2 regions of the Rhodobium gokarnense genome follow, and region 2 is predicted to be linked to the other one. Evidence: predicted binding sites of a transcription regulator. Region 2 holds the regulator's gene; the other holds the start of a gene.

Region 1 (8,502 bases), 100 kb from region 2:
CAGCGCCCGCCGGGACAGCGCCTGCTTCTTGGCGCGCGCCTTCTCCTTGCCGCGGAACCGCTTGACGTCTTCCGGCTTGACGATCTCCACCGGCGGGAACAGCCCGAAATTGACATTCATCGGCTGGAACGAGCGCGGTCCGGAGCCGCTCTCGTCGGCAAGATGCCCGCCGGTGATGTGGGAAAGCAGCGCCCCCGTCGCCGTCGTCACCGGCGGCGGGGCAAGCGGAAGGCCGAGGCGCTCGGCCGCGGCGAGGCGACCGGTGAGGAGGCCGATGGACGCCGATTCCACATAGCCCTCGCAGCCGGTGATCTGGCCGGCAAAGCGTAAGCGCGGGTCCGCCTTCAGGCGAAGCGTTTCGTCGAGCAGCTTCGGCGAATTGAGGAAGGTGTTGCGGTGCAGCCCGCCGAGCCGTGCGAACTCCGCATTCTCCAGACCGGGGATCATGCGAAAGACGCCGACCTGCGCGCCGTATTTCAGCTTCGTCTGGAAGCCGACCATGTTGTAGAGCGTGCCCAGCGCATTGTCCTGGCGGAGCTGGACGATCGCATAGGCCTTCACGTCCGGATTGTGCGGATTGGTCAGTCCGACCGGCTTCATCGGCCCGTGGCGCAGCGTCTCGCGGCCGCGCGCGGCCATCACCTCGATCGGCAGGCAGCCGTCGAAATAGGGCGTCGAGGCTTCCCAGTCCTTGAACTCGGTCTTGTCGCCGGCGATCAGCGCATCGACGAAGGCCTCGTATTGCTCCTTGTCCATCGGGCAGTTGAGGTAGTCGGCGCCGGTGCCGCCCGGGCCGGCCTTGTCGTAGCGCGACTGGAACCAGGCGGTGTCGAGGTCGATGCTGTCGAAATGGACGATCGGCGCGATCGCATCGAAGAAGGCGAGGGCGTCCTCGCCGGTCAGTCCCCTCATCGCCTCGGCGAGCGCCGGCGAGGTGAGGGGGCCGGTGGCAAGGATGACGCTGTCCCAGTCCTCCGGCGGCAGGCCGGACACTTCCTCGCGGCGGATCTCGATGAGCGGATGGGCCTGAAGCGCGCCGGTGACAGCGGCGGCAAAGCCCTCCCGGTCAACGGCGAGCGCCCCGCCCGCCGGCACCTGGTGGGCGTCGGCCGCCTCCATGATCAGCGATCCGGCAAGGCGCATTTCGGCATGCAGCACGCCGACGGCGTTGCCCTCCGCATCGTCGGAGCGGAACGAGTTGGAGCAGACCAGTTCGGCGAGATCGCCGGTCTTGTGGGCGTCCGTACCGCGCTCCGGGCGCATCTCGTGGAGGATGACCGGCACGCCGGCGCCGGCGATCTGCCAGGCGGCCTCGCTGCCGGCAAGGCCGCCGCCGACGACATGGACGGGGCTTGGGTGTGTTGGGTTCGACATGGCCGGGAACCTATGGCCGCAGCGCCACGCTTTCAAGCGTTTCGCACGTCGGTCAGGTTTCTGACTTCCTCGTGTTTGGACTTCTTCCAGCGAACCCTTAAATTGCCAGAAGATTCAGTGATTCGGGTGATGCGGCATGACGATTGGAAAGGCAGCGGCTGGCGTCGTCATCGCCGCGATGCTGGCCGGCTGCGCCGGTCAGATGGCGGGCGCACCGACCGCCTGGTACGGCGCCCACAACGCCGTTGCCCCCGGACCGGACCGCTTCGTCGTCTGCCACGCCTTCGGCTGTGCCCGGCGCACCTCGGTGAAGCTGACCCGCCGCGACCTCAATCGCCTGAAACGCATCCTGAGGGCGGGATACCGCTCGCCGGAGCGCGAGAGGAAGGCGATCGGCCGGGCGATCGCCTGGGCGGAGAAGCGCGTCGCGCCGGTGGTCGGATCGGCCAACGATATCGGCGGCCTCGACATGCACAATGCCGGCGTTGCCGGCCAGATGGACTGTCTCGACGAGGCGACCAACACGACGAGCGTCCTCTTGATTGCCCAGAGCCACGGCTATCTGAAGCACCACCGGGTGGCGAGCCCGGTCGCCCGCGGCTTCTTCCTCGACGGGCGCTATCCCCATGCGACGGCGGTGATCGTGGAGAAGAAATCGGGCAGCGGCTATGCCGTTGATTCCTGGCCGCATGGCAACGGGGTCGAGCCCGACATCATGCCGCTGGAGGCCTGGTTTGCCGCATCGCCCGCCTCGGGCTGAGCAGCGCTCTTACAAACATGTTTGCAGAGACAAAAACACCCGCCGGAGGGAGGAGAACCCGGCGGGTGTTAATGGTCCGTCGACTTGGCGACGAACGGTGTCCGTATAGTTCGGTCGCGCGCCACTTAGTGCGAGCACCGGCGAGCGATATACGGAATGTCGGCGCGCGAAATACCGAGATCATGGAGCTCGTGCGAGGAAAGGCGCATCAGCTCGTTATAGGTCGCGTTGTATTTGCGCCACGAACGGTAGTTGCGAACGATGGTGTCGAACATGGCTTCACCCAGTCAGTTAAATCCGAGTATCTCGGGTTAGGTTTCTACTGCGCGCCCGGCGCTCCGCATTCGGTGCGTTGCCGTGGCAAGTGGAGAGGTAAGTGATCCGAGGCGCCGACGGGAGGCGCGAAAATGCATAGCTCTCATGCGGAAAGCACAGAGATTTCCCCTTAGTTATTAGGAGCTTGTAACAATTTGAGATGGATCGTGAGAGGCCTTTTGGCGGCATTAAGGCAGGCGTCGCATTCGTATCCGGAAAGCGACTTCGACTGTCGCAAATACGACGGCCGAAGAGAAAATTATGTCAAAATCGGGGCATTTGCTTGGATACGCCCATTGCCCAGCTTTTGACCCCAGCAAAAAACCGATCAAAAACTAGGCTTTGTCAATAAAGATTTTGGTAAGGAATCCGGTGCGGCAAAGTGGTTTTTTTGCGCTTTTTGGCCGCGAATGCCCCCGGAACAACCCCTGAATGGCCTTGAAAGCCTCCCGAATGCCCCCCGGATGCCGTTGAAAGAGGCGTTCAGTTCGCTCGCCAGCGCTCGCTCAGCCGCTTTGCGACGGATTCGGGCAGGTCGACCGCGCCGCGAAAATCGGTGTCCTCGAAAGTGGCATTCCGGAAGTCGACATTGGACAGCCGCGCCCCGACGAAGGCGGCGGAGATGAGCTGCGCCCCCGACAGCTTGGTGCCGGAAAGGTCGGCGCCGGAGAAATTGACCTCCTCGGCGCTCGCCCCGGTCATGTCGGTGCCGACGAGCCTGGCCCAGCGGAAGTCGGAGCCGATGACGACGCCGCGCAGCATGTAGACGCCGGAAAGGTCGGCGCGGCGGAACCGCGTCGCCTCCATCAGCACGTCCTTCATGTTGGCGCCGGAAAGGTCCGCATCGTCGAGCCGGGCGTAGTTGAGGTCGGTGCCGAACATGAAGGCCTTGTGCAGCGTCGCGCCGGTCATGTCGGCATAGTCGAGCCTGGTGTGGAAGAGGTCGGCGCCGGACATGTCCGCCCGCTTCAAGCGGCAATGGCTGAGATTGGCCCATTTGAAATCGGCGCCTTTCAGATTGGCGCCGGTGAGGTCGCAGCCGGTCATCACGGCATTGCCGAAATCGACGCCGGAAAGGTCGGCGCCATGCAGGTCGACGCCGATGAGCTGGCGCCCCTTGAAGGAGCAGTGGCGCAGGTCGTCGCCCACCTGGGGCGCGTCGCAGTCCGCCGGATCCGCAGCCGCCGCCGGCGCCGAGACGAGGAGGGCGCCGAGAACGGCAGAAGCGGCTGTGAGAGGACAGCCGGCAAGACGGAGCGCAAAGGTCATTGTGGCGGGCCCTTTCGGTACGGCGCGGCCTTTGCCCGTGCAACGGCAGGAGCGGCTCAGGCGAGCCCTCACAGCATTTCTGCCGCCTTCGGAGGCTTGGCGCGGCAAATCGCTCCGCCGCGCGGGTATGCGCCCAAGAATGCCTCTGGGGGCATCATAGGCCACCGACGGCCCACGGCGCCTCCGTAAGAGCGCTTATTCCGCCGCCGTCGACTTCTTGGTCCGGTCGTGCCGGGCCAGCACGTCCTTCAGGAACCGGCCGGTATGGCTGCGGGGCTCGGCAACGATGTCCTCCGGCCGGCCGGTGGCGATGATCTCGCCGCCGCCGTCGCCGCCCTCCGGGCCGAGGTCGACGATCCAGTCGGCCGTCTTGATGACCTCCAGATTGTGCTCGATGACGACCACCGTGTTGCCTTGGTCGACCAGTTCGTGCAGCACTTCCAGGAGTTTGGCGACGTCGTGGAAATGCAGGCCCGTGGTCGGCTCGTCGAGGATGTAGAGCGTGCGGCCCGTTGCCCGCCGCGACAGCTCCTTGGAGAGCTTGACCCGTTGCGCCTCGCCGCCCGACAGCGTCGTCGCCTGCTGGCCGATGTGGATGTAGTCGAGGCCGACGCGGGAAAGGGTGCGCAGCCGGTCGCGGATGGCGGGGACGGCGGAAAAGAACTCCGCGCCTTCCTCCACCGTCATGTCGAGGACGTCGGCGATCGACTTGCCCTTGAACTGGACCTCCAGCGTCTCGCGGTTGTAGCGCCGGCCCTTGCAGACGTCGCAGGTGACGTAAACGTCGGGCAGGAAGTGCATCTCGATCTTGATGACGCCGTCGCCCTGGCAGGCCTCGCAGCGCCCGCCCTTGACGTTGAAGGAAAAGCGCCCCGGCGCGTAGCCGCGGGCCTTGGCCTCCGGCAGGCCGGCGAACCATTCGCGGATCGGCGTGAACGCGCCGGTATAGGTCGCCGGGTTGGAGCGCGGCGTGCGGCCGATCGGCGACTGGTCGATGTCGATGACCTTGTCGAGGAATTCCAGACCCTCGAAGGCCTCGTGCGGCGCCGGCTGCTCGCGGGCGCCGGAGATGCGCCGGGCCGCGGCCTTGAACAGGGTGTCGATGAGCAGCGTCGACTTGCCGGAGCCGGAAACGCCCGTAATGCAGGTGAAGGTGCCGAGCGGGATTTCCGCGGTGACGCCCTTGAGGTTGTTGCCGCGCGCGCCGATCAGCTTCAGCCGCTTTTTCTTCGGCAGCTTGCGGTGGACGGAAGGCAGCGGCACTTCCAGCGCGCCGGAGAGATACTGGCCTGTGAGCGAGGCCGGATCGGCGACGATCTCCTCCGGCGTGCCGTGCGAGACCACCCGGCCGCCATGGACGCCGGCGCCGGGACCCATGTCGAAGACATAGTCGGCGGTGTGGATGGCATCCTCGTCGTGCTCCACGACGATGACGGTGTTGCCGAGATCGCGCAGGTGCTTCAGCGTCTCCAGCAGGCGGGCGTTGTCGCGCTGGTGGAGGCCGATGGAGGGCTCGTCGAGCACGTAGAGGACGCCGGTGAGGCCCGAGCCAATCTGCGAGGCGAGCCGGATGCGCTGGCTCTCGCCGCCGGATAGCGTGCCCGACGCCCGGGCAAGGGTCAGATAGTCGAGGCCGACATCGACGAGGAAGCGCAGGCGCTCGCGGATCTCCTTCAGGATCCGGTAGGCGATCTCGTTCTGCTTGTCGGTGAGGCCGTCCGGCAGGGTCTCGGCCCATTCTGCGGCGCGGCGGATCGACATCGCCGTCACCTCGCCGATATGCCGCCCGTCGATCTTGACGGCGAGCGCCTCCGGCTTCAGCCGGTTACCGCCGCAGGCCTCGCACGGATGGTCGGACTGGAACCGCGACAGCTCCTCGCGGACCCAGGCGGATTCCGTCTCCCGCCAGCGCCGCTCGATATTACCGATGACGCCCTCGAACGGCTTGTTGGTCTGGTAGCGCCTAAGCCCGTCGTCATAGACGAAGGTGATCGGCGTCTTGCCCGAGCCGTGCAGGATGACGTTCTTCACCTCATCCGGCAGCTCGCGCCAGGGCGTTGCCATCGACACCTTGAACTGCCGGCAGATCGCCTCGAAGGTCTGGGTGTAATAGGGCGAGGTGTTGCCGGTCTTGGCCCAGGGAAGCACCGCGCCCTCGCGCAGGGAGAGCGAGGTGTCGGGAACGACCAGGTCCGCCTCGAACTCCAGCGTCGTGCCGAGGCCGTCGCAGGTCGGACAGGCGCCGAACGGATTGTTGAAGGAGAACAGGCGCGGCTCGATCTCGGCGATGGTGAAACCGGAGACCGGACAGGCGAATTTTTCCGAAAACACCAGCCTCTTCGGCGCGCCCTTGTCCTCCGTCTCGTCGGCGAATTCGGCGACCGCCAGCCCGTCGGCAAGGCCGAGCGCGGTTTCAAGCGAGTCCGCCAGCCGGCTGGCGATGTCGCCGGCAACGACGATGCGGTCGACGACGACGTCGATGTCGTGCTTGAACTTTTTGTCGAGGGCAGGGGCCTCGGCGATCTCGTAGAAGGTGCCGTCGATCTTGACCCGCTGGAAGCCCTTCTTCTGCAGCTCCGCCAGCTCCTTGCGGTACTCGCCCTTGCGTCCGCGCACGATCGGCGCGGTGAGATAGAGCCGGGTGCGCTCCGGCAGGGCGAGGATGCGGTCGACCATCTGGCTGACGGTCTGGCTCTCGATCGGCAGGCCCGTCGCCGGCGAATAGGGGATGCCGACGCGCGCGAACAGGAGGCGCAGATAGTCGTAGATCTCCGTCACCGTGCCGACGGTGGAGCGCGGATTGCGCGAGGTCGTCTTCTGCTCGATGGAGATCGCCGGCGACAGCCCGTCGATCTGGTCGACGTCGGGCTTCTGCATCATCTCCAGGAACTGGCGCGCATAGGCCGAGAGGCTCTCCACATAGCGCCGCTGGCCCTCCGCATAGATGGTGTCGAAGGCGAGCGACGACTTGCCGGAGCCGGAGAGCCCGGTCATGACGACGAGCTGGTCGCGCGGAATGTCGAGGTCGACATTCTTCAGATTGTGCTCGCGGGCGCCGCGAATGGAGAGATATTTGGTCGTCATCGGGTCTTCCGTGCCTTGGGGAACGGTTCGGGCGCCGGCAGTCCGGCGAAAACGGAGGTCCTGCCGCCCGCATCGGCGGTCATTGGCGGCCCGGTCGGTTTGGGTAGGCGGATCGGGCCGGCGACAGGCGCCCGATCCTAACGCGATATAGGCCAGAAGCGCAGCCGCGCAACAAGAGGATTACGCCACGCGCCGCGCGCGACCGGATCGGCGGCCTGTAGCATTTGTATAAAGCTTGCGAGTCGGCGTTAAGGACGCTTGGAACATACAATGAACATGCGTCGCTGCCAAGGGGGCGGCCGAGGATGGCATTCCGCGAGAGGACCCTCCAAATTCGCCGGATTTCGGGGATTTCATTGGCGATGGACGGGGTTGAACTTGCCACATGCCCTGTTCTACGGTACAAAGAACAAAAAAGGAACGCGACAGCGACGGCCGATGACGGCCCGACTCGCCTGTGGAAAGGGCGCTGCCCCGCTGGCCCCGGCGCCGGGCGCCCGTTAGGCTGTGCGGCAAAGACGGACACATATTTCAGTACTGGAAAGAACAATGGCTGGATCGGTCAACAAGGTCATCCTGATCGGCAATCTCGGCGCCGATCCGGAGGTGCGCCGGACGCAGGACGGGCGTCCGGTGGTCAATCTGCGCATCGCCACCAGCGAGTCCTGGCGCGACCGCAACACCAACGAGCGCCGTGAGCGCACCGAATGGCATCGGGTGGTGATCTTCAGCGAGGGCCTGTGCCGGATCGCCGAGCAGTATCTCAAGAAGGGCTCCAAGGTCTATCTGGAAGGCCAGCTTCAGACCCGGGAATGGGAAGACCAGTCGGGCCAGAAGCGCTGGACCACCGAGATCGTGCTGCAGGGCTTCAATTCCACGCTGACGATGCTCGACGGCCGCAGCGGCGGCGGCGGCGACTTCGCCGACAGCGGCTCCGGCGGCTCCGACTTCGGCCGCTCCAGCCCGATGGACCGCGGTGGCGGCAACGCCCCCTCGCGCCCCCAGCGTGACGATTTCGACGACGAAATCCCGTTCTAAAGGCGTTGCCGGCGGACGGGCAGGGGCAGGGGCGCCGTCCGGATAGCTTTCGCACGGTGTGGTCTTGCCACTGCCCCTCCTTTGCTCCCTCAAGAAGACGGCCCGTTTCGCCGCCCTCGGGGCAAGAACACGTTCGCTCGCCAGAAAGAATGCCGTCACCCCGGCCCCGAGCCGGGGCCTATTGCCCGCCTCAACGCGGTATGCCGCCGGCTGGCGGGACTGGCATTGGCGCGGTTCTCGGCCGGATCACGACCCGCGACGGCATACCGTTTCGATGTGGGCAATAGGCCCCGGGTCTCCGCTTCGCTCCGCCCGGGGTGACGCGGAGTGCGTGGGACAAGGGGGGCAAAAGCATCCCGCGTCATGTGTGGGCAAGTGCAGCGAGCGCGGCAAATCGGCCGGATACTCCTTTGGGAGATAGGTCAAGACGCGGATGCGCCGCTGCCCGTCGCGTCGGCATCTTACCCCGCGGCGTTTGATCCGTCTTCTCCGGCCCCGTCATCGCCCTCCGGCGTCCCCAGCGTCATGCCTTCAATGCCGCCCTCGGCCAGTTCCGCGGCGAGCATCTTTTCGTGGTGCTGGCGCGCCTGGACCTCGATGAAGACCCGGCGGATCACCGGGAACGCCTCGCGGATCGCGATCTCCATGGCATAGACCGCTTC
Region 2 (8,502 bases):
GATCGACCCGGTGGTTTCGTCGAAGGTCACCGGCAGCTTGTGCCCGAAGTGCTTGGCGAGCTGCTGCAGGTAACGGCTCGCCCGCTCCGTCGCGATGTCGGCGACGCGGTGGACGCCGGGCACGCGGGCGGTCTCAGCGTTCTGTAAGGTTCCGGTCATTCCGCGTTCTCCACCTCGGATGCGGCCCGATCGATGGCGGCGGCCATCGCCTTTGCCGCTTCCGGATCGACCGGCCCTTCGCGCAGCCTCAGGCGCAGCGCGGTCTTCAGGTTTTCCATGGCGCGGACCACCGGCGCCGGAGCGCCGGCATGCCGGCCGCCATGGCCGTCGGCCGTGCGGGACATCAGGGCCTCGGCCGCGGCGCGGTTGGCGGTCAGGAACGCCGCGCCCTCTTCGGTGATGTGGTAGCGCTTGCGACCGCCCTCGGCCGCCTCGATGTCGGCGTAGCCCATGTCGTCGAGCCAGGCGAGCGTCGGGTAGATGACGCCCGGACTCGGCGAATAGCTGCCGGCGAAGCGCTCCTCGATGGCCTTGATCAGCTCGTAGCCGTGGCGCGGCGTCTCGTCGATCATGGCCAGCACCAGCAGCCGCAGCTCGCCATAGTCGAACAGCCGGCCGCGGCCGTTTCCGCGCCCGCCGCCGTGGCCTCGGCCATGGCCGTGTTCGTGGGCATGCTCGTGGGGCACGCAGCCCTCGTGTTGATGGTTCTGGGTGAAATGGCGGCCTCTGCCGCCGGAGTTTCGATGGTTTCTCATGGGTTCCGATATAAGTCCCGATATATCGTATGTCAAGATATATCGAGATATGTTCGGCGCTGTGCATCCAGCGGCGAGCAGAGAGCCCGGGAAACGTCGGGTTAGCCGCGCGCATTTGCGGAAAGGCTCCCGGCGGCACGCGCAACGGCACCCGCCTCCCGGGCGTCCAGGCCGAGGCGAGAAAAATTGCTTCTGAAGGAGATGGCCGAAAGCGACCTGTGCGACCCGCGCCGGGGGCCGCCTATTTGCCGAAGATCGCCGCGTAGCGTTCGGGCTTGAAGCCGAGTTCGATGGTGGCCTCCGTCTCAAGAACCGGGCGCTTGATCATCGACGGCTTTTCCAGCATCAGCGCGATGGCCTTTGCCTCATCGAGATCGGCCTTGGCCTCGTCGGGCAGCTTGCGGAAGGTCATGCCGGCACGGTTGAGGACCTTCTCCCAGCCCGCCGCCGCACACCAGCGCTGCAACGCCGCCTGTCCGGCGCCTTCCTTCTTGTAATCGTGGAAGACGTAATCGATATCGTTGGCGTCCAGCCAGTCGAACGCCTTCTTCATGGTGCTGCAGTTCTTGATACCGTAAATGGCGACGGACATGGCCCTCTCCCCGAAAAAGATCTTTGGTCTTCTTACGGTATCGGGCACCGATTCGGTATCGCTGCGGCTGCCGGTGGTGGCCGGACCCGAAATGTCACCCATGCCGGCGTCGATTTTTTGAAACAGTGCCGAATCGCGCGCCGCTATCCGGCCGGGAACGGCCTTGGAAACCCGTGGGCCGTTTCATTTCTGCAATTTGAAAAAGCAAAGTCCAGTCGACGCAACCCACAGAACAAGTGTTTAGTACGAGATTCGGTACAATAATAATCAGCTTCTTCTAATTTAATTCAAATTCGCAGGGTTTTTCCACATCGGACCGGCATGAACTACTTTTGATCTTTGCTTTTCCCGCATCGCGGTATATTGAGTGAAAAATTCCCGCGGTTTTTTCAGATTCCGCGGCACCGGGCCTTCCGGCCGGTGTTGTCCTGCGGTTGCCGCCCGGTGCGGTTGTCGCGGTCAAACCGCCGCCGGAAGCCGGTCAGGAATGCCGGCGTCCTCTCACCCCCCTTTGGCGCTGGCTTGCCGGCCGGGGGACCCCTCGGATTATTCTGAGGATTATCCCGGTCGGCACCCTTCCCTCCCGCGCTTCCTGTCCCTGCCCGCTGGCATGTCCGTCGATGTCGGCCGACCGGTTCGCTGCCGGTTCAACGGCGCGAGCTGTTGCTCTATCCTTTCGCGAAACATCCGCCGCGCCACCGGGCCTGCCGAAGGGAGCCTTTCTTGCACCAAACATCCCCCCGCCTCTCGCGTTTGATCGCCATCGGCGCCGCCACCTTTATGGGCCTCGCCTTCGCCGCGCCTCACGCGACGGCCGGCGCCTATGACGCCCAGTTCCGGAAGTTCCTGGAGCGTGAGATCGTTCCGGCCGCCCGCGCCGCGGGGGTCTCCAGCGGAACGCTCAGCCGCGAACTGTCCGGCCTTACCCCCGACACCTCGCTCCCGGGCCTCACGCGCCCCGGCGGCGGCGGGCCGCCCAAGGTCAACTACCAGGCCGAATTCCGCGCCCCGGCCCGCTACTTCTCCGACAATCGCTTCACGGCGCTCGTGCGCAGCGGCCGCTCGCTGATGGCCCGCCACAAGGGCACCCTCGATGCGGTGGAGCGCCGCTTCGGCGTGCCGCGGCGCATCGTGCTCGCCATCTGGGCGCGGGAATCCGGTTACGGCAGCGCCAGCATCCCGAAGGATGCGCTGAGGGTCGTTGCCACCCGCGCCTTCATGGGCCAGCGCCCGGATTTCTTCAAAAAGGAGACGGTGGCCGCTTTAAAGATCCTCGATGACGGGCATATCAGTCGCCGCGAGATGAGAAGCTCCTGGGGCGGCGCCCTCGGCCAGCCGCAGTTCCTCCCGACCAGCTTCCTGAAATACGCCGTCGACTTCGACGGCGACGGCAAGCGCGACATCTGGCGCTCGGCGCCCGACGTCCTTGCCTCCATCGCCAACTACCTGAAGGACCATGGCTGGGTGCCGGGCCGCGACTGGGGCTATGAGGTGACGGTTCCGGCGGACATTTCCTGCTCGCGCGAGGGACCCGACCGCGGCCAGCCGATCGCAAAGTGGGTGCGCGAGGGGATCAAGCGGGTCAAGGGCCGCGACTTTCCGGCTTTCGAACTGAAGCTGCCCGGCTACCTCCTGATGCCGGCCGGGCGCTTTGGGCCGGCCTTCATCGCCACCGACAATTTCTACGTCCTCAAGGAGTACAACGAATCCGACGTCTATGCCCTCTTCGTCGGCCATCTCGCCGACCGCTACGGCAACGATGTCGGCTTCGTCGGCAACTGGCACCCGATCCGCACCACCACCCGCGGCAAGGTCCGCCAGCTCCAGCTATCGATGGAAAAGGCCGGCCACGACGTCGGCGGCGCCGACGGGCTCATCGGTTTCAAGACACGGCGCTCGCTCGGCATCGTCCAGCAGCAGCGCGGCAAGGCGCCGACCTGCTGGCTGGACTGATTCGGCTCCCCCGAAACGCAAAAGGCGCGGCCACCACGAGGCGGGCCGCGCCTTTTTTCAATCGACCGTTCCGGCCGGATCAGCCGTTGGCGTCGCGCTCCTCGTGGGTGCGGGCAAGCGCCTTCTGCAGGTAGAGGTCGCGGTCATAGACGTCGAAATAATAGCCCATGTCGCCGCCCGCCTTCGGCCAGGCCGTGAAATAGGCCACATAGACCGGGATGTCGCCGCGCACGCTCTCGCTTTCGTTGACGCCCGGAGCGATGCGGCTCGACACATAGTCCTGCGACTTGCCGAGTACGGCGGCGGCCATCAGCCGCGGATGCTGCAAGCGGATGCAGCCATGGCTGAAGGCCCGGCGGTCATGCTTGAAGAGGCTCTTGGCCGGCGTGTCGTGCATGTAGATGTGGTGCTTGTTCGGGAACAGGATCTTGACCGCCCCGAGTGCGTTGCTGGAACCCGGCCGCTGGCGCACATTGATCGACTGGGACTGGGTCGCGACCGCGTACCAGTCGACCGAAGCCGACGATACCGCACGCCCGCCAACGGTGGAGACCTCGTAGCCGGCGCGGTCGAGATAGGACGGGTCCTTGTTCAGCTTCGGCACCATCTCGTTGACGATGATCGACAGCGGCACGCCCCAATAGGGGTTGTATTCCACCGTCTCGATCTTGTCGGTGAAGAAGCTGGTCTGGTTCGACTTCTTGCCGACGACGACGCGCATCGTCAGCGGGTCGCGGCCTTCCTCGCTGTAGGTGGCGGTGAAGGCGGCCTGGTTGATGAAGACGTGGCGGCGGCCGAAGGCCTCCGGCAGCCAGCGCAGACGCTCCATCGCCAGCTCGATCTTCTCGATCTTGGCCGCATTGCTGACGCCGACCAGCGAGCGCACGGTGCTCGGCCCGACGATGCCGTCGACCGTCAGCTTGCGCTCCTTCTGGTAGTCCTTGACGAGGGCGACGAGCTCCGGCGTGTAGTCCGGCCCGCCGTCATAGGCGGCGAGCGTCGCGGCGTGATTTTCGGCAAGCTCCTCGGAACCCTCAGCCTTGATCGCGGCGACGATGTTGGCGACTTCCTCGCTCGACTGACCCGGCTTCAGGAGCAGGGTCGGGTCGATCTCGACGCGCGTCGCCTCGTCGGCGGCACGAAGGGCGGCGAGCTTTTCGACCATCGCCCGGAACGTGTCGTTGTCCGGGTGGTGCGAGGCGATTGCCGTCGAGACGTCATCGCTTCCCTCGATGTCCGCAAGCGCGGCTTCAAGGTCGACTTTCTTGCGCGGCAGGTCGTGGTAGCCGGAGATGCGGTTGGGGTCGACCCGGCCGCGTTCGGCGTCCAGCACATAGAGCAGGACCTTGGAGGTCAGCGCGAATTCAAAGCGCAGCAACTCGCGCTCGCGCGCTTCTTCGTCGGCGTTTTCCGCAAGGTTCGGAAGCTCGACCGCATAGTCGTCCGGCAGCAGGCCGAAGCGGTCGGCCTTGGCCAGCGCCGCGAGCGCGGCCTCGGCCTTCTCGTTGACGCCGTCCGCGTCGACCCAGAGGAAATGCTCAGCCTCGGCGTAGTGCGCCTTCATGGCCTTGGCCACTTCCGGCAGCGTACGCAGCTTGAAGTCGGCAAGCAGCGGACGCGCGGCATCGAAGTCGGCCGGACGGACCGCTTCGGCGATCGCCGGGGACGCGGTCTCGACCGGTGCTGCGGTCACGGTCGAGCCGGTCGGTTCCGTATCGACGCCGTCGCTCCCGGTGGGGGTGGCATCGGCAACGGGGCCAGCCTGCGTTGCGGCCGGCTCAAGCTCGGCGGCGAGCGGCGTTTCGCCAGCGGCGTCCGCATCGGCAGCGGGACCGATTTCGGCCGCCGGATCGGCTTCCGCGACGGCCGCCGGCGCCGCGACGGTCTCGCCGGACGCGGCGTCGTCGCCCCTCAGAGCGGCGGCGGCGGCAAGGAGCGCGACACCCGGATCGCTCATGTCGACGGGCGCGGCATCGGCGGCCTCGGCCGCCGGCACGTCCTCGGAAATGGTGTCGGCAGCGTCCGCCTCGACGTCCGGCAGCGGCGCCGTTTCAACGCCATCCGCCGCACCGATGGTCTCGGTCGTCTCCGGCAAAGCGGCATCACCGGCGTCGTCAATCGCGGCTTCCGTCAGGTCCTCGGCATTCGCTTCCGGGGCGGCCATGTCCTCGGTCGGAACGGCCGATGCTTCCGTCTCGACGGGCGCGGACGTCTCGGGCGGGAGTGACAACGCTTCGTCGCCGGGGAGCGCCGGCGCGGCCGCCGGCCCTTCCGGCAGGGTCGCCAGCGGTGCCGGCGCGCGCTCCGGCACCTTCGTCAGTTCCGAAAAGGAAAAAAGCTGCTGGCTGTCCGGCTTGTAGGTGTAGTAGCGCGGCGAACTGATCCGCACCTTCACCTTCTTGCGCTCCGGCTCCGGCTTCTGTCGGTCTTCCTTGTAATATTTCGGGTTGAACAGGCGGTCGAGGAAGCTCTGGGCATGGACCGGCCCGCCGGGGACCATGGTGAAGATTCCAACCAGGAGCCCGGCCGTTCCGATGTTGCGCAGGACCGTCTTTGCCATCCGTCTGTCTGCCTCGATTCGTCTGATTTCCGCCGCCCACCAGCGAGCCGCAACTGTGTAAGGAATTCGTTTCTGAATGCAATAAGTTTGCAGGTTCGGGCGCGCTTGCCGCCGCACTGTCGTCCAATTGCATCACCAGGCGCCGGTCGCCGTTGACGGGCAAGCGAATCCCCTTGCCCGCGAATGCCCGCGAGCGATGCCCGAACACACCGTCTTTTCGGGCAATTCCCCGAGATCAGCGATTTTTTAACCGTTGCGGAACACATATAGAACGTGTATGTTTCGTTCGTGGTTTGTACCACGCTTTGGACCTTGCGGAGTTCGACCGATGCTGACGCCGAAACAGTACGAGCTGTTGATGTTCATTCACGAACGTTTGAAGGAATCCGGGGTCCCGCCGTCGTTCGACGAAATGAAGGAGGCGCTCGACCTTCGCTCCAAATCGGGCATCCACAGGCTGATCACGGCGCTGGAAGAACGCGGCTTCATCCGCCGGCTGCCCAACCGGGCGCGGGCGCTGGAAGTCATCAAGCTGCCGGAGTCGGTCGCCCCCAGTCTCGCTTCCAGCGGCCGCGGCAAAGGCTTTCATCCAAGCGTCATCGAGGGCTCGCTGGGTCGCGCGCCCGCCGCAGCCAAGCCGGCCGGCGACAGCGACGCCCGCTCGGTCACCATTCCCGTGATGGGCCGCATCGCCGCCGGCACCCCGATCGAGGCGATCCAGCACCGCACCCATTCCGTTCCGGTCCCGGCCGACCTTCTCGGGGCCGGGGAGCACTACGCGCTGGAAGTGCGAGGCGACTCCATGATCGAGGCCGGCATCCTGGACGGCGACACGGTGGTGATCCGGCGCGCCGACACGGCCAATAGCGGCGACATCATCGTCGCCCTCGTCGACGAGGAGGAAGCGACTCTGAAACGGCTGCGGCGCAAGGGCGCGTCCATTGCCCTGGAGGCCGCCAATCCGGCCTATGAAACCCGCATCTTCGGACCCGACCGGGTGCGCATCCAGGGCAGGCTCGTCGGCCTGTTCCGGAGCTACTGAGCTTCGGGCATCGGTCAGCGCCGCTCAGGTGGTGCCGGCGGATGCCAGGGACGGCGGAGTTTTGACAGTGCCGTCTCTATGCTGATGGGCGCGTCCCCGTCGCCGGTGAAGGTAATCGCGGTCGCGCCGGTGCGGGCAAGTGCAGCCCGGTCGAAGACGAGGGCGTGCCTGGCGCAGTCTTTCGGCGCCGCGAAGGACGCAATGATGATGTCCGCGGCGTGGCAGTCCTCGGCAAAGGCGAGGGACCGGCGCACCAAAGCGATGCGCCAGAATTGGCGGGCACGGTCCTTGGCGACGATGGCGGCAAGGTCGGTCACAGCGGACGGCGGCGGCCGGGCGGGGGCAGTCGTTTCCGGATGCTGCGGCGCCAAGTCCGAGCCGTTTGCGGTGGCTCTTTCCCCCGTGTCATTCGCCGCGAGGCTACCCTCTGGTGGGCCGGTGCCATTGGGGTATTGCCGTTCTGTTGCCTCCTGACCCCAATTCGACGCCGGTGCTCCGGATCGTTCTGCGGCTTCCTTTGTCGGCGGCCCCCTGCCCGAAATTCCGACCTGCCTCTCTGCCCCTTCCAGAACACAGCCGAGGTCGTCGCAGAGAACACCTGCGACGAGCGACGGATCGTCCACTGGGCGCGGATCGCCGTCGGCGCGCAGCCAGGTGCCGACCACAAAATCGTTCCTGGTATCCGGCGCGAAGCGGAGGGTTCCGCCGGGACCGCGGAGCGCCACCAGCCGGCCGTCGTCGGAAATGAGAAGGTGCGGAGTTGCGGCAAGGGGCGCCAGCGCCATCCCGAGGCCAATGCCGGCAAGGCCGAAGAGGCGGAGCCGGGTCTTCCAGAGCGCCAGCCAGAGAAGGCCGGCCGTTGCGGAAAGGACGGCGACGCCGGGCACCCGGCCGACGATCGATCCGGTTCCGGTGGCCGCCGCCACCCAATCGGCGATGCCGATGACCCGGTCGATGCCCCAGCCCATGGCCGGCAGGACGAGCGGGTCGAGCCCGAACGGGATGGCGATCAGCGACAGGACGCCGAGCGGCATCACCACGAAGGCGACCAGCGGCATGGCGGCGAGATTGGCGACGAGCCCGAGCGGCGCCAGCCTCTGGAAATGAAAGACGGCATAGGGTGCCGTCGCAAGGCCGGCGATCAGTGAGGTGAGCGCCAGCCCGCCGACATAAAAACCGAGGGTCTTTAACGCGAGGCCGGCGATCCCGCGCCGCTCGAAGGCAGTCGCATTGCGCCGTTCCGACAGGGTCTCGTAGGCGGCGATCAAGGCGACGACGGCGGCAAAGGACATCTGGAAGCTGGGCCCGACGACGACCTCCGGCGCCAAGACCATGACGATGAGCGCGGCGACGGCCACCGATCGCATGGTCAACGCCGGCCGTCCGGCAAGGATCGCGGCAAAGACGATCGCCGCCATGACGAAGGCGCGCTGGGTGGCGATTCCGGCCCCCGACAGGCCTAGATAAACGGCGCCGGCCCCAAGCGCCGTCAGGGCCGCCCATTGGCGCACCGGGTGGCGGAGCGCGATCCCGGGAAAGAGCGCCAGGAGCCCGCGCACCACGCCGAAAACGGTGCCGGCGACGAGCGCCATATGGAGGC

Evidence for each region. Region 2 encodes LexA, which represses DNA repair genes until DNA is damaged. Its sites were predicted from a motif close to TGTTCNNNNTGTGTTCNG; they were not measured.
Region 1: a site for LexA is predicted at 7,062-7,079, ahead of uvrA (excinuclease ABC subunit UvrA). Genes of this name have one in related genera too.

Annotation. Positions count from the first base shown of each region.
Region 1 is NZ_JAOQNS010000011.1:107,930-116,431, forward strand. Features, by position in the region: gene trmFO (methylenetetrahydrofolate--tRNA-(uracil(54)-C(5))-methyltransferase (FADH(2)-oxidizing) TrmFO) at 1-1,374, opposite strand, end outside; gene M2319_RS17780 (hypothetical protein) at 1,511-2,134, shown strand; gene M2319_RS17785 (DUF1127 domain-containing protein) at 2,260-2,409, opposite strand; gene M2319_RS17790 (pentapeptide repeat-containing protein) at 2,933-3,718, opposite strand; gene uvrA (excinuclease ABC subunit UvrA) at 3,914-6,802, opposite strand; gene M2319_RS17800 (single-stranded DNA-binding protein) at 7,352-7,840, shown strand; gene M2319_RS17805 (cation diffusion facilitator family transporter) at 8,302-8,502, opposite strand, start outside.
Region 2 is NZ_JAOQNS010000011.1:4,570-13,071, reverse strand. Features, by position in the region: gene M2319_RS17360 (DUF2218 domain-containing protein) at 1-159, opposite strand, end outside; gene M2319_RS17355 (PadR family transcriptional regulator) at 156-755, opposite strand; gene M2319_RS17350 (arsenate reductase) at 997-1,347, opposite strand; gene M2319_RS17345 (lytic murein transglycosylase) at 2,128-3,300, shown strand; gene M2319_RS17340 (L,D-transpeptidase family protein) at 3,380-5,860, opposite strand; gene lexA (transcriptional repressor LexA) at 6,189-6,902, shown strand; gene M2319_RS17330 (ComEC/Rec2 family competence protein) at 6,917-8,502, opposite strand, start outside.